DNA from 3 places in the Ascidiaceihabitans sp. genome. Region 3 is predicted to be linked to each of the others. Evidence: riboswitches for the same ligand, from Rfam matches in the RefSeq annotation. Region 3 holds a riboswitch; each other region holds the start of a gene.
The links. Region 3 has a riboswitch for cobalamin ahead of ABJL60_RS10990 (DUF1636 domain-containing protein). Riboswitches for the same ligand answer to the same signal wherever they lie in the genome.

Region 1: another riboswitch for cobalamin. It lies ahead of ABJL60_RS14985 (DUF1636 domain-containing protein); the one in region 3 lies ahead of ABJL60_RS10990 (DUF1636 domain-containing protein).
Region 2: another riboswitch for cobalamin. It lies ahead of ABJL60_RS15055 (CbtB-domain containing protein); the one in region 3 lies ahead of ABJL60_RS10990 (DUF1636 domain-containing protein).

What each region holds. Positions count from the first base shown of each region.
Region 1 covers NZ_JBDWQO010000015.1:85,350-88,617, forward strand. Annotated here, with positions in the region: gene ABJL60_RS14970 (cobyric acid synthase) at 1-22, opposite strand, end outside; gene ABJL60_RS14975 (HAD family hydrolase) at 19-633, opposite strand; gene cobO (cob(I)yrinic acid a,c-diamide adenosyltransferase) at 630-1,238, opposite strand; cobalamin riboswitch at 1,278-1,483, shown strand; gene ABJL60_RS14985 (DUF1636 domain-containing protein) at 1,570-1,965, shown strand; gene cobW (cobalamin biosynthesis protein CobW) at 1,962-2,996, shown strand; gene cobN (cobaltochelatase subunit CobN) at 3,003-3,268, shown strand, end outside.
Region 2 covers NZ_JBDWQO010000015.1:99,664-102,931, reverse strand. Annotated here, with positions in the region: gene ABJL60_RS15075 (GntR family transcriptional regulator) at 1-65, shown strand, start outside; gene ABJL60_RS15070 (GNAT family N-acetyltransferase) at 62-505, shown strand; gene ABJL60_RS15065 (hypothetical protein) at 509-979, opposite strand; gene ABJL60_RS15060 (CbtA family protein) at 983-1,663, opposite strand; gene ABJL60_RS15055 (CbtB-domain containing protein) at 1,753-1,935, opposite strand; cobalamin riboswitch at 1,970-2,191, opposite strand; gene cobF (precorrin-6A synthase (deacetylating)) at 2,241-2,975, opposite strand; gene cobA (uroporphyrinogen-III C-methyltransferase) at 2,968-3,268, opposite strand, start outside.
Region 3 covers NZ_JBDWQO010000011.1:56,923-60,190, forward strand. Annotated here, with positions in the region: gene ABJL60_RS10975 (LysR family transcriptional regulator) at 1-934, shown strand, start outside; gene ABJL60_RS10980 (hypothetical protein) at 1,004-1,258, shown strand; gene ABJL60_RS10985 (hypothetical protein) at 1,216-1,518, shown strand; cobalamin riboswitch at 1,628-1,846, shown strand; gene ABJL60_RS10990 (DUF1636 domain-containing protein) at 1,966-2,373, shown strand; gene ABJL60_RS10995 (ABC transporter ATP-binding protein) at 2,370-3,152, shown strand; gene ABJL60_RS11000 (ABC transporter substrate-binding protein) at 3,166-3,268, shown strand, end outside.

The DNA of each region.
Region 1 (3,268 bases), on a different contig from region 3:
GGATCATGATGGCTTTGGTCACACCTCCAGCCCAAGCAATGCTGGCAGATGGTTTCGCGTTTCAGGAGTGAAATACAGGCCCTGCCATCCTTTAGCCTGTGCGGCCTCTATATTCTTTAGTGTATCATCGACCAGCAGGATTTTATCGCCAGAGGTCCCGCTCCAAGTTTCAATTTGTTCAAAAAAGGCCTGATCCGGTTTGGCGACTTTCATTCGTCCAGATGCAAATACAGCTTCGACATGTGCACCGAACCCCATCTGATTTTCGATGTAGGCGGCTCTGCGGGCTTCATTGTTTGTGCCAATCACACTGCGTCCACCGTAACCTTTGAGCCAATCGATTACCTGTGGATCGGGCAACGCATCATGCTCAAACCAATAGTCCAGAAACGCATCTGCGTCGATTTTCAAGCGTTCCCGAGTGATCCAATCTGCAACCACTTCGAGCAAATCGCGCCGTCCCGCAACGACATCCTGGATCAAACCGGATCGGAACACAAAGTTTTGGAAGCGCTCGCGGTTTACGCCTAGATCTGCTTCGATCTGATCCACCCATACAAATCGACCATCAACGATGTTCGCATTCAGGACGCCGTCAAAGTCCCAAACCACAAGATCAAAAGGAGTGCTCAAAACTCCACACCCTTCTGCGCCTTGATTCCATCACGGAACGGATGTTTCACGTTCCCCATCTCGGTCACCATATCCGCCGCCTCGATCAACTCCTCTTTTGCGTTTCGCCCTGTCAAAACCACATGGGTCATGAACGGTTTTTGCGTTTGCAAGAACTCCACCACCTCGTCGATGTCCAGATAGTCGTTGCGCAGGGCGATGTTGATCTCGTCGAGCAGCACAAACTGTATGTTCGGGTCTAGGATCACCTCTTTAGCCTGCTCCCAGCCTGCCTTGGCCGCTGCAATGTCGCGTTCACGGTCCTGAGTTTCCCATGTAAACCCTTCGCCAGAAACAATGAACTTACATTCATCCGCGAAGCGTTCCGTCAGAAACTGACGTTCCCCCGTCATCCAATTGCCCTTGATAAATTGCACCACAGCGCACGGCATTTCATGGGCAATACAGCGCATTATCATCCCAAAACCGCTGGAAGACTTCCCTTTTCCCGGCCCCGTATGCACCACGATCAAACCCTTTTCCTCGGTCTTGGTTTCCATCATCCGATCGCGCGCTGCTTTGATCTTTTTCATCTTCTCGGTGTGGCGGGTGTTTTCGTCGATCATGGAAGACTCCTGTTGTGCTTGACAATAAGGGCACGCAGGCGCAAAGCCTAACCCGTTGGTTCCTGTTCTAGGACAGGTGAAAAGGGAATGCGATACGCGAAATTTCGCAAAGCGCAGCCGCCCCCGCGACCGTGACCGGAGAGGTCGCCCCACACCACTGGCTTTTGCTGGGAAGGTAGGGCGCACCGCGCGCAGAATGCGCAAATCCGCAAGCCGGGAGACCTGCCAGCAGAACTGAAACGCGAACCGGACGGGGTGTTCCGGGCATGCGAGCCTCTTTCGAGGTTTCGGATGACCCTGCTCTTTCCAGCCAGAACACAAAGGCTATGGAATGACTGAAACGACTTTAGAACCAGTGGAATTATTGGTCTGTACGACCTGCAAAATGGGCCGCGCCATCGAAGATGATGCGCTGCGCCCCGGCAACTTGTTATATGAGGCCATGTTAAAAGAAGACCTGCCCGCGCATGTCACCGTGCGCCCCACGCAGTGCTTCACCAATTGCCAAGGTGGGTGCAACATCATGATGCGCGGCGGCAACCGCTACGCCTATGTTTATGGCAATCTTGACCCCGAAACACAGGTCGAAATCGTCACCGATGGCGTAACCCGCTACTACAACGCCGCTGACGGGTTTGTGCCATGGCGCGAACGCCCTGAACATTTCCGCAAGAACTGCGTTGCCCGAATCCCCCCCCTGAACCTGCCAGAGGACGCCGCCAAATGAGCGATCTTTCAAAACTTCCCGTCACCGTCATCACAGGCTTTCTCGGCGCGGGCAAAACAACACTGATCAAGCACCTGATCCAGAACCCGCAAGGCAAACGCCTTGCAGTGGTCGTCAATGAATTTGGCGATGTAGGCGTGGATGGCGACATCCTGAAATCCTGCGCGATCCCCGATTGCCCCGCCGAAAACATCATGGAACTGTCAAACGGCTGCATCTGCTGCACAGTCGCAGACGATTTCATCCCGACCATTGAAGCCCTGATGGCGCTGGAGCCCCGCCCCGATCACATCCTGATCGAAACCTCCGGTCTGGCCTTGCCGAAGCCTTTGCTGAAGGCGTTCGACTGGCCCGATATCCGCTCGAAAATCACCGTCGATGGCGTGATCGCTTTGGCAGATGCAGAGGCCGTGGCCGATGGCCGTTTCGCCCCTGACGTCAAAGCCGTCGACGCCCAGCGCGAAGCCGACGACAGCCTAGACCATGAAACGCCCCTGTCCGAAGTGTTCGAGGACCAGATTTCCTGCGCCGACATCATCCTTTTGACCAAAACCGATCTGGCCGGCGCTGACGGCATTGCCAAAGCCCGTGCGGTGATCGACGCAGAAGCCCCCCGTCCGCTTCCCATCGTGGAAATTTCCGAGGGCATCGTGGACCCCCGCGTGATCCTTGGACTAGAAGCCGCCGCCGAAGACGACATGGACGCGCGTCCGTCCCATCACGATGGGCACCACGACCACGAACACGACGACTTTGAATCCATCGTGGTCGACATCCCCGAAGTCAGCGATCCCGCCGAGTTGGTCAACCGCATCGAAGCCATGGCCAAGGATCAAAACATCCTGCGCGTCAAAGGCTATGCGGCCGTCACAGGCAAACCCATGCGACTGCTCGTTCAAGCCGTCGGTGCGCGCGTGCGTCAGCAATACGACCAACCATGGGGCGCATCAGAGCGACGTGGGCGTTTGGTTGTCATCGCCGAACATGACGACGTGAACCCCGACGCCATTCGCGCGGCTTTGATCGGGTAGAATGCTGTGCACGTCGTCTTTCGTGAAAGCCACGGGTTAGAGGAATCTGAAACCCCCATGGACCTCGGGCAAAGCCCGGCAGACCTTGTGGTGTTGTCGTTTTCCGATTCTGACCTTGGGGCCTTTGCGGCAGGCTTTGCCCGTGCCAAAGGCAAGCTGCCCACAACGCGGCTTGCCAACCTAACGGCGCTGAAACACCCTTTGTCTGTCGACACTTACGTGGAACAGACGCTTGAAGGGGCCAAGGGCATCTTGATCCGCCTGATCGGTGG
Region 2 (3,268 bases), on a different contig from region 3:
AACCCGGGCTGCGGCTTGCTGTGCGGTCCGATGTAACACAAGGATTAAGGATGTTAGCCAGTTGACCCCGACCACCACTCGCAAAGCTAAGGCCAGTGACCTGCCACAGGTGTTAGAGATGATCCACGCTTTGGCTGCGTTCCACGGCGACACACCGACGCTGGACCTCGAAACGTTGCAAAAAGAGGCGCAGCAATGGGTTCATATCATCGTAGCGGAACACGGTGACACGCTGGTGGGATACGCCACGATGTTGCCCTTGGCGCAGTTGCAATTCGGCGCACGTGGCTATGACATTCACCACATGTTTGTGCGTGAAGGTTTGCGTGGCATGGGGGTTGGCAAAGCGCTCATTGTGGGATGCGTTGAACACGCCCAAGCCCAAGGTTGCAAATATGTGATGGTGGGCACGACGCCAGACAATGTCGCGGCCCAAGCGGCTTATTCCGCCTGCGGATTTGAGCGGCGCGATGGGACCGCGCCGCGTTTTCTGTACCGCGTCTAACGGTTAGTTCTTAACAGGCACAAACACGCGCAGAGGAACGCCGTCTACCGCAAGTTCCTGATGAGAATTGGCATTCAGGGTAACGTCCAACGTCACGTCGCCTTCTGGCAAATGATCCAGATGGAACCAAGGGCTATAAAGGCGCGCCAGCTTTTCGCCATTGGCATAGACATGGGCGTGACCTTCGCCGGGCACGTGGTCAAGGCTTGCATTTTGAGGCGAAAAGGCAAAGTTGGTGACGGTCAGCTTCAGGTTCCAACCCACCACGGGGTCTTTGAACACCTCAGCGGCCAACGTTGGCGCGTTTTGCGCTGGGATTGCCAAAGGGGCCATCGCGGCATGATCGTGGTTGCCGCCATGACCAGTTGCATGGTCATGGCCGTCCAGGGTGATGCCTTGCGACGCGGCCATCAAAAACCCGAATCCCGTGCCAAACACCAAACCGATCACCAGCATCATTATGCGACGATCCATAAGTCACGCAGCCTCCGCTTCGGAAGACCAGAAATAGGCGCAAAGTGTCCCTAGAATGACCCAAGCAGCCAGTCCAACACCCAATGCACGGGCGGCAAACAACGCGCCCAATTCGGTGGGGACCGGTCCTGCAAATGTGTCCGGTTCCGGTGCGCCAATCAGATGCGGAGCAGCCAAAAGAACGACCGCGGCGGCGATGCCCTTGGCGTTGCGGTGAAAAGCCAACAGCCACATGGCCGCGACGGCTGCAGCGACCGTTGGGAAAAACCACATCTGGCGTGCCGCAACATCTGCAGCGGCCACGCCGGGAACTTCAGGGGCCAAGGAAAAGCCCGGTGCCAGATGTGCTGCCACAAACCCCGCCACGCCCCAGATCATACCGTTTGTCGGAGTGATCACAGCACCACGTTCTTGTGCGATGCTCATCAATGCAACGAGACCCAAGGCGTAACCGCAATAGACCAGCATCGTGAACATAACGCTGAGCAGGTCACGCACAGGGTCAAATCCGGGCAGGTTCTGACTGGCGGACACCGGGGCGGCACCGAAGTGAACCAGATCGCCGCCCTCATACAGTTCGGCATGCAGCAAAACGGGTTGAACAAAAATATACTGCATCAAAGCAATAAGAAGTCCGGCAGCCGCACCTGCAAACAGGGCGCTGGTCAGGATACGTGTGAACATATCGGATAGTCCATTGATTTGTATAACAAAAAATCGCCTTCGCCCGAAGCGGCGAAAGCGTCTAGCACATCAACTGTTAAGCATCTGCCTTAGTGGCAGGGGAAGCCTGTCGCGTGGCGCACGTCATGGGCGGCGTCATGCAAAGCTGCGGCTTGAACGTGACCGGCCAGAACCAGAATGCCTGCACCCAGAACCAGCGCAAAAAGCGCAGGGATCATGGCAGAACGGGATTGTGGGGCGGATACAAGTGTTGCTGCTGTTGTTGTCGTCATCTTCGTCTTCTCCTTGCTGTCACACCCGACAGCGTTTGTTTCATTTGTGCCCGGCAGGTCTCCTGGCTCACGTGTCGTTGCGGATCCCGACCTTCCCCAAGCCATCTCGGCCCGAGTGGTATCGTTGAGATCCGCTCTGCGCTTACAGTCGCGGGGGCGGCTTGAGCTTTGGATTTGCACCCTTACCCAATTCCCTCTTCGTTTGGCCGTGCAGCGATAGACTGCACGCACAAAAACCAAGCCCTTTAGCCGTAACGCTTGGGGCCACGGTGGCGCAAGTGACATCTGCGACGGCGTGACGTCGTTCAGCGGCGTTTGCGCAACAAATATGCGTCCATACACCATCCATGTGCCGCACGGGCTGCTGCACGCGTGGCAAGAATGTCGGCGCAAACCTCCTGCAAGGGGCCTGACCGGATCACCTGATTCTCCATACCCAGATAGGCACCCCACCAGATGTCGAAATCCTCCAAAGGCAGGGTTTGAAACGCGCAATGCCCGTCCAGCATGAAAATCGCGCTGTCCGCGCCTTTTGGCCAGCCATGATCGCGCAACTGACGGCCTGTTGTGACAACAAAAGGGGCACCAATCTCGTTGACAGGAATAGCATGGGCCGCGGTTAGGGCTTGCAGCGTTGTGATGCCTGCCACGACCTTGATGTCGGGCATCGGGTCAAGGCGCGTGGCGATGCGCAGGGTGCTGTCGTATAGCGATGGGTCGCCCCAAACCAGCAAGGCCACACGGGGCGCATCTTGTGCGGCTGCTTGCCACCCCAGTGCAATGGCGTCGTGCCACAAATCAACCGCTTCCATGTAATCGCCGTCAGCGCGGCGTGCGGGAATGTCGAATTCGATGATTTTCGGCGCTGAATCCGGTGCGACTTTGGCGATGATCTGATGACGCAAGTCGGCCAAGTCGGATTTCTTGTCACCTTTGCGCGGTATCAGGATGGTGTCGGCGGCGGCGATGGCTTTTGCGGCCTCGAACGTCACATGGTCGGGGTTGCCCGTGCCGATGCCGATCAAGGTCAACTCACGCATCGTAATCTTCCGCCAATGGTCCATAGAGGATCAAGGCAGGCGAGGTCGCCAATTCACCTTTCAACGTCTCGACCAAAGCGGCGATTGTTGTGCGGGTCAGCGTCTGGTCGGGGGTCGAGACTCCTTCGGCAAACAGAACATCGGTTTCGCCGGGAAGGCCGTGTTCGACAAGCATCGTGGCCAAACGTCCAAAAGTGCGCTTGCCCATGAAGACGACTGTGGTCGCTTCGGGGTCGGCCAATGCGGCCAAGTTCATGTCTTCCGGCAATTGTCCGGCCACATCATGGCCCGTG
Region 3 (3,268 bases):
ATCACGTTTCACATTGCGGCAATTGGAATACTTCGTCTCTGTCGGCGAACAGGGGTCCATTGCGCAAGCAAGTGCGATGGTCAACGTGTCTTCGCCCTCGATCTCGGCTGCGATCACCCAGTTAGAGGCTGAATTTGGCCTACCGCTGTTTGTACGCAAACACGCCCACGGCCTAAGATTGACGCAGGCAGGCCGGCAATTCATGGATCAGGCGCGCCGGGTTCTGAACGAGGCCGAAGGTCTTAACCGGCTTGCGGGCACCATATCGGGCAACGTGCAAGGCCCGCTGAATGTCGGCTGTCTTTTGACGTTTGTGCAGGTGTTGTTGCCCGCAATCCGGCGCAGGTTTCAAGACGCTCATCCCGACGTACAGGTTTCACAATTTGAATGTGACCAAGAGACACTGATCGAAAAGCTCAGATGCGCTGAAATTGACGTGGCCTTAACGTATGATCTGGAAATTCCGCCTGATCTGGAGTTCATCCCTGTCCGCTCACTGCCGTTGTATGCGGTCGTGTCGGGGTATCATCCTTTGGCAGATCACAAATCCGTCTCGGTCAAAATGTTGGCGAACCATCCAATGGTCTTGCTCGATCTGCCGATCAGCAGCACCTATTTCCTTAGCATTTTTGAACAGGCTTCTGTCGCCCCGAAAATCGTGGAACGGACACGCGATATGGCGGTAATGCGGTCTTTGGTGGCGAATGGTTTCGGATTTTCCATGGCCAACATCCGGCCCCATTCAGACCTGTCACCTGACGGGCGCGAATTGCGGTTTATTCCATTGGAGGGCACGCACCGCCCTATGCGATTGGGGTTCGTGATCCCACACGGCGCACGGTCGGTTTTATCCGTGGATACCTTCATTGATCACGCAACGCAGTCGATCTCGAAATGGGGATACCCCGGCGTCCCTGCGTCGCAAAAGATTTAAGCCCACCCTAAGCCGTTATTCTGTCACGACTGCAAACACAGCAGCTTTCCAACAGCAGCTTCCCCGTGCGTGATCTCCGCTACGACATCCTATTTGGGCCGATGGACATTGGGCCTGTCATTGGACGAAACCATCGGGCAGCTTGGGTTTTCGAATGCCGAGGTGCGCGAATTTGTCGATATGAACCGCAACCTACCTGACCTTTGGGATTTGGCGCAGGGCACATGGGAAGAATGTTCTGGCCCGTCCCACTTTAAAGAAGATGTGACGGGGTTCTGCTTGTGTCTTCGCGCTTGGAAAACAACGCCGTCTACAACGATCTGAAAACGCGCGAGGCAGAATGGGCCGACGCCGGGATCAAATCAGTCAAACTGATTGGTGATGCGAATGCGCCGGGGCCGATTGCTTGGGCCACTTACGCAGTCCACCGCTATGCCCGGAAACTGGATGGGGAAGACATCGGCGATGCGCTGCCATTCTGGTGCCCTGCTGTGTTTGCCCACGAAATGGCGCGGCGAGATGGTGTTCAGGCTTTGTATCGTCAATCCCGAGACCGATGCGGAAACTGTGTTAGAGACCTTTAAACCCTGACCTGATCCATATGAGTGACACCCCACGCGCCCCGTTCACGTCTTGATGTCGCTTTATAAAAGCAATGTGCCTGCATTTTGATTGACCTTGGAACGTGACTATCGCAAGGATGAAGAAGATGGTTTCCAGTCGTCTTACACGCGCCTGGAATGAAAAGGGAATACGGTGAGGCCAAGCTCAAAGCGCCAAATCCGTAACTGCCCCCGCAACTGTGAGCGGTGAGTGACCTCGATAAAAACCACTGGGCCTGTAGGGCTTGGGAAGGTTCGGGGAAACGCTGATCCGCAAGTCAGGAGACCTGCCATCAAGCGGCGCTTTGGTGCCGTCAATGCAACTCAACCCAGACGGGGATTCTGGTTCGGAGGTTATGATGGCGGCATGGGATTTCCCTGACCTGAATATGCATCTGCCCGGCACCCCGCATCATCGCGGAGGGCGATATGAACAAAGAGCACACCCATAAAATAACGATTTGCACATCATGCCGACATAAAGGCACTGAATGTCGGCCCGGCTATGAATTGATCGAAAAGCTTCGAACAGCGATCCAAAACGCAGGGGACGCAATCGCGGACGATTTTGAAATTTCGGGCGTTGCCTGCATGGCGGGCTGCGATAGGCCCTGTACGGTTGCCTATCACGGCAGTCGCAAAGCGACCTATCTGTTTGGCGACATTGATCCTGCCGTGGATGTGGATGATCTTGTCAGTTTTGCCACGCAATATGCCCATTTACATGATGGATGGTGTTCGTCTCTGGATCGACCTGGCAAACTGCGCACCTCTACATTGGCGCGTGTGCCTGCCGCGATAATTGCGGTCGAAGCCAACGCTGTTCGCGCATCATGAAGGCCGCTGATCTTGCCGTGCGGGACGTCAGTTGGACGCCCGCCAGATCATCCCAACCCGTTCTGCATTCCACGACCTTCACCATTTCTGCAGGGCGCGTGTTGGGCGTTGTCGGTCCAAACGGCGCTGGAAAGTCCACTCTGCTGCGGTTGCTGTATCGCTTTCAAAAGCCTCAAACGGGTCAGGTGCTGGTCGGTGGCCAAGACATTTGGTCACTGACTGCGCGTGACGCGGCAACACGGATCGCCGCCGTGCTGCAAGAACAGGCATCCGCATTTGACCTAACGGTACGAGAGATCGTTCGCTTGGGCAGAACGCCATACCGGTCAGGCTTTGCCGCAGTTGGCAAGAAAGATGAAAACGTCGTGGACGGCGTCCTTGAACAGCTCAACCTTCTTGAATTGGCCCATCGGGATTTCAGCACTTTATCGGGGGGTGAAAGACAAAGGGTCATGGTCGCGCGGGCCTTGGCACAGGAACCGCAGGTTCTGATCCTTGATGAACCTACCAACCACCTCGATGTCCGTCATAAGCTTGAAGTCATTGCGTTGATTCAAAAACTGGGCCTGACCATTGTCGTCTCTTTGCATGATCTAAACATGGCCGCTCACGTCTGTGATGATGTGTTGATCCTGAAAGACGGATACCCGCAAGGCTTCGGCCCCCCACAGGCTTTGCTTTCAGACCAACTTGTGACGGATACGTTTCAGGTCGTCGCACAACGCGAAAACCTCAGCCTGAGTGGCGCGTCCCACTTTTCCTTTAGCCTTCCCGAATGAAAGACCCCCAAACATGAAACTCGCATTTACGGCTTTGATGGCCCTTTCCCTGGCAAGCACTGCCATGGCCCAAACCACGGTGCAAAGCTGCGGCCGCACTGTCACATTTGCAACAC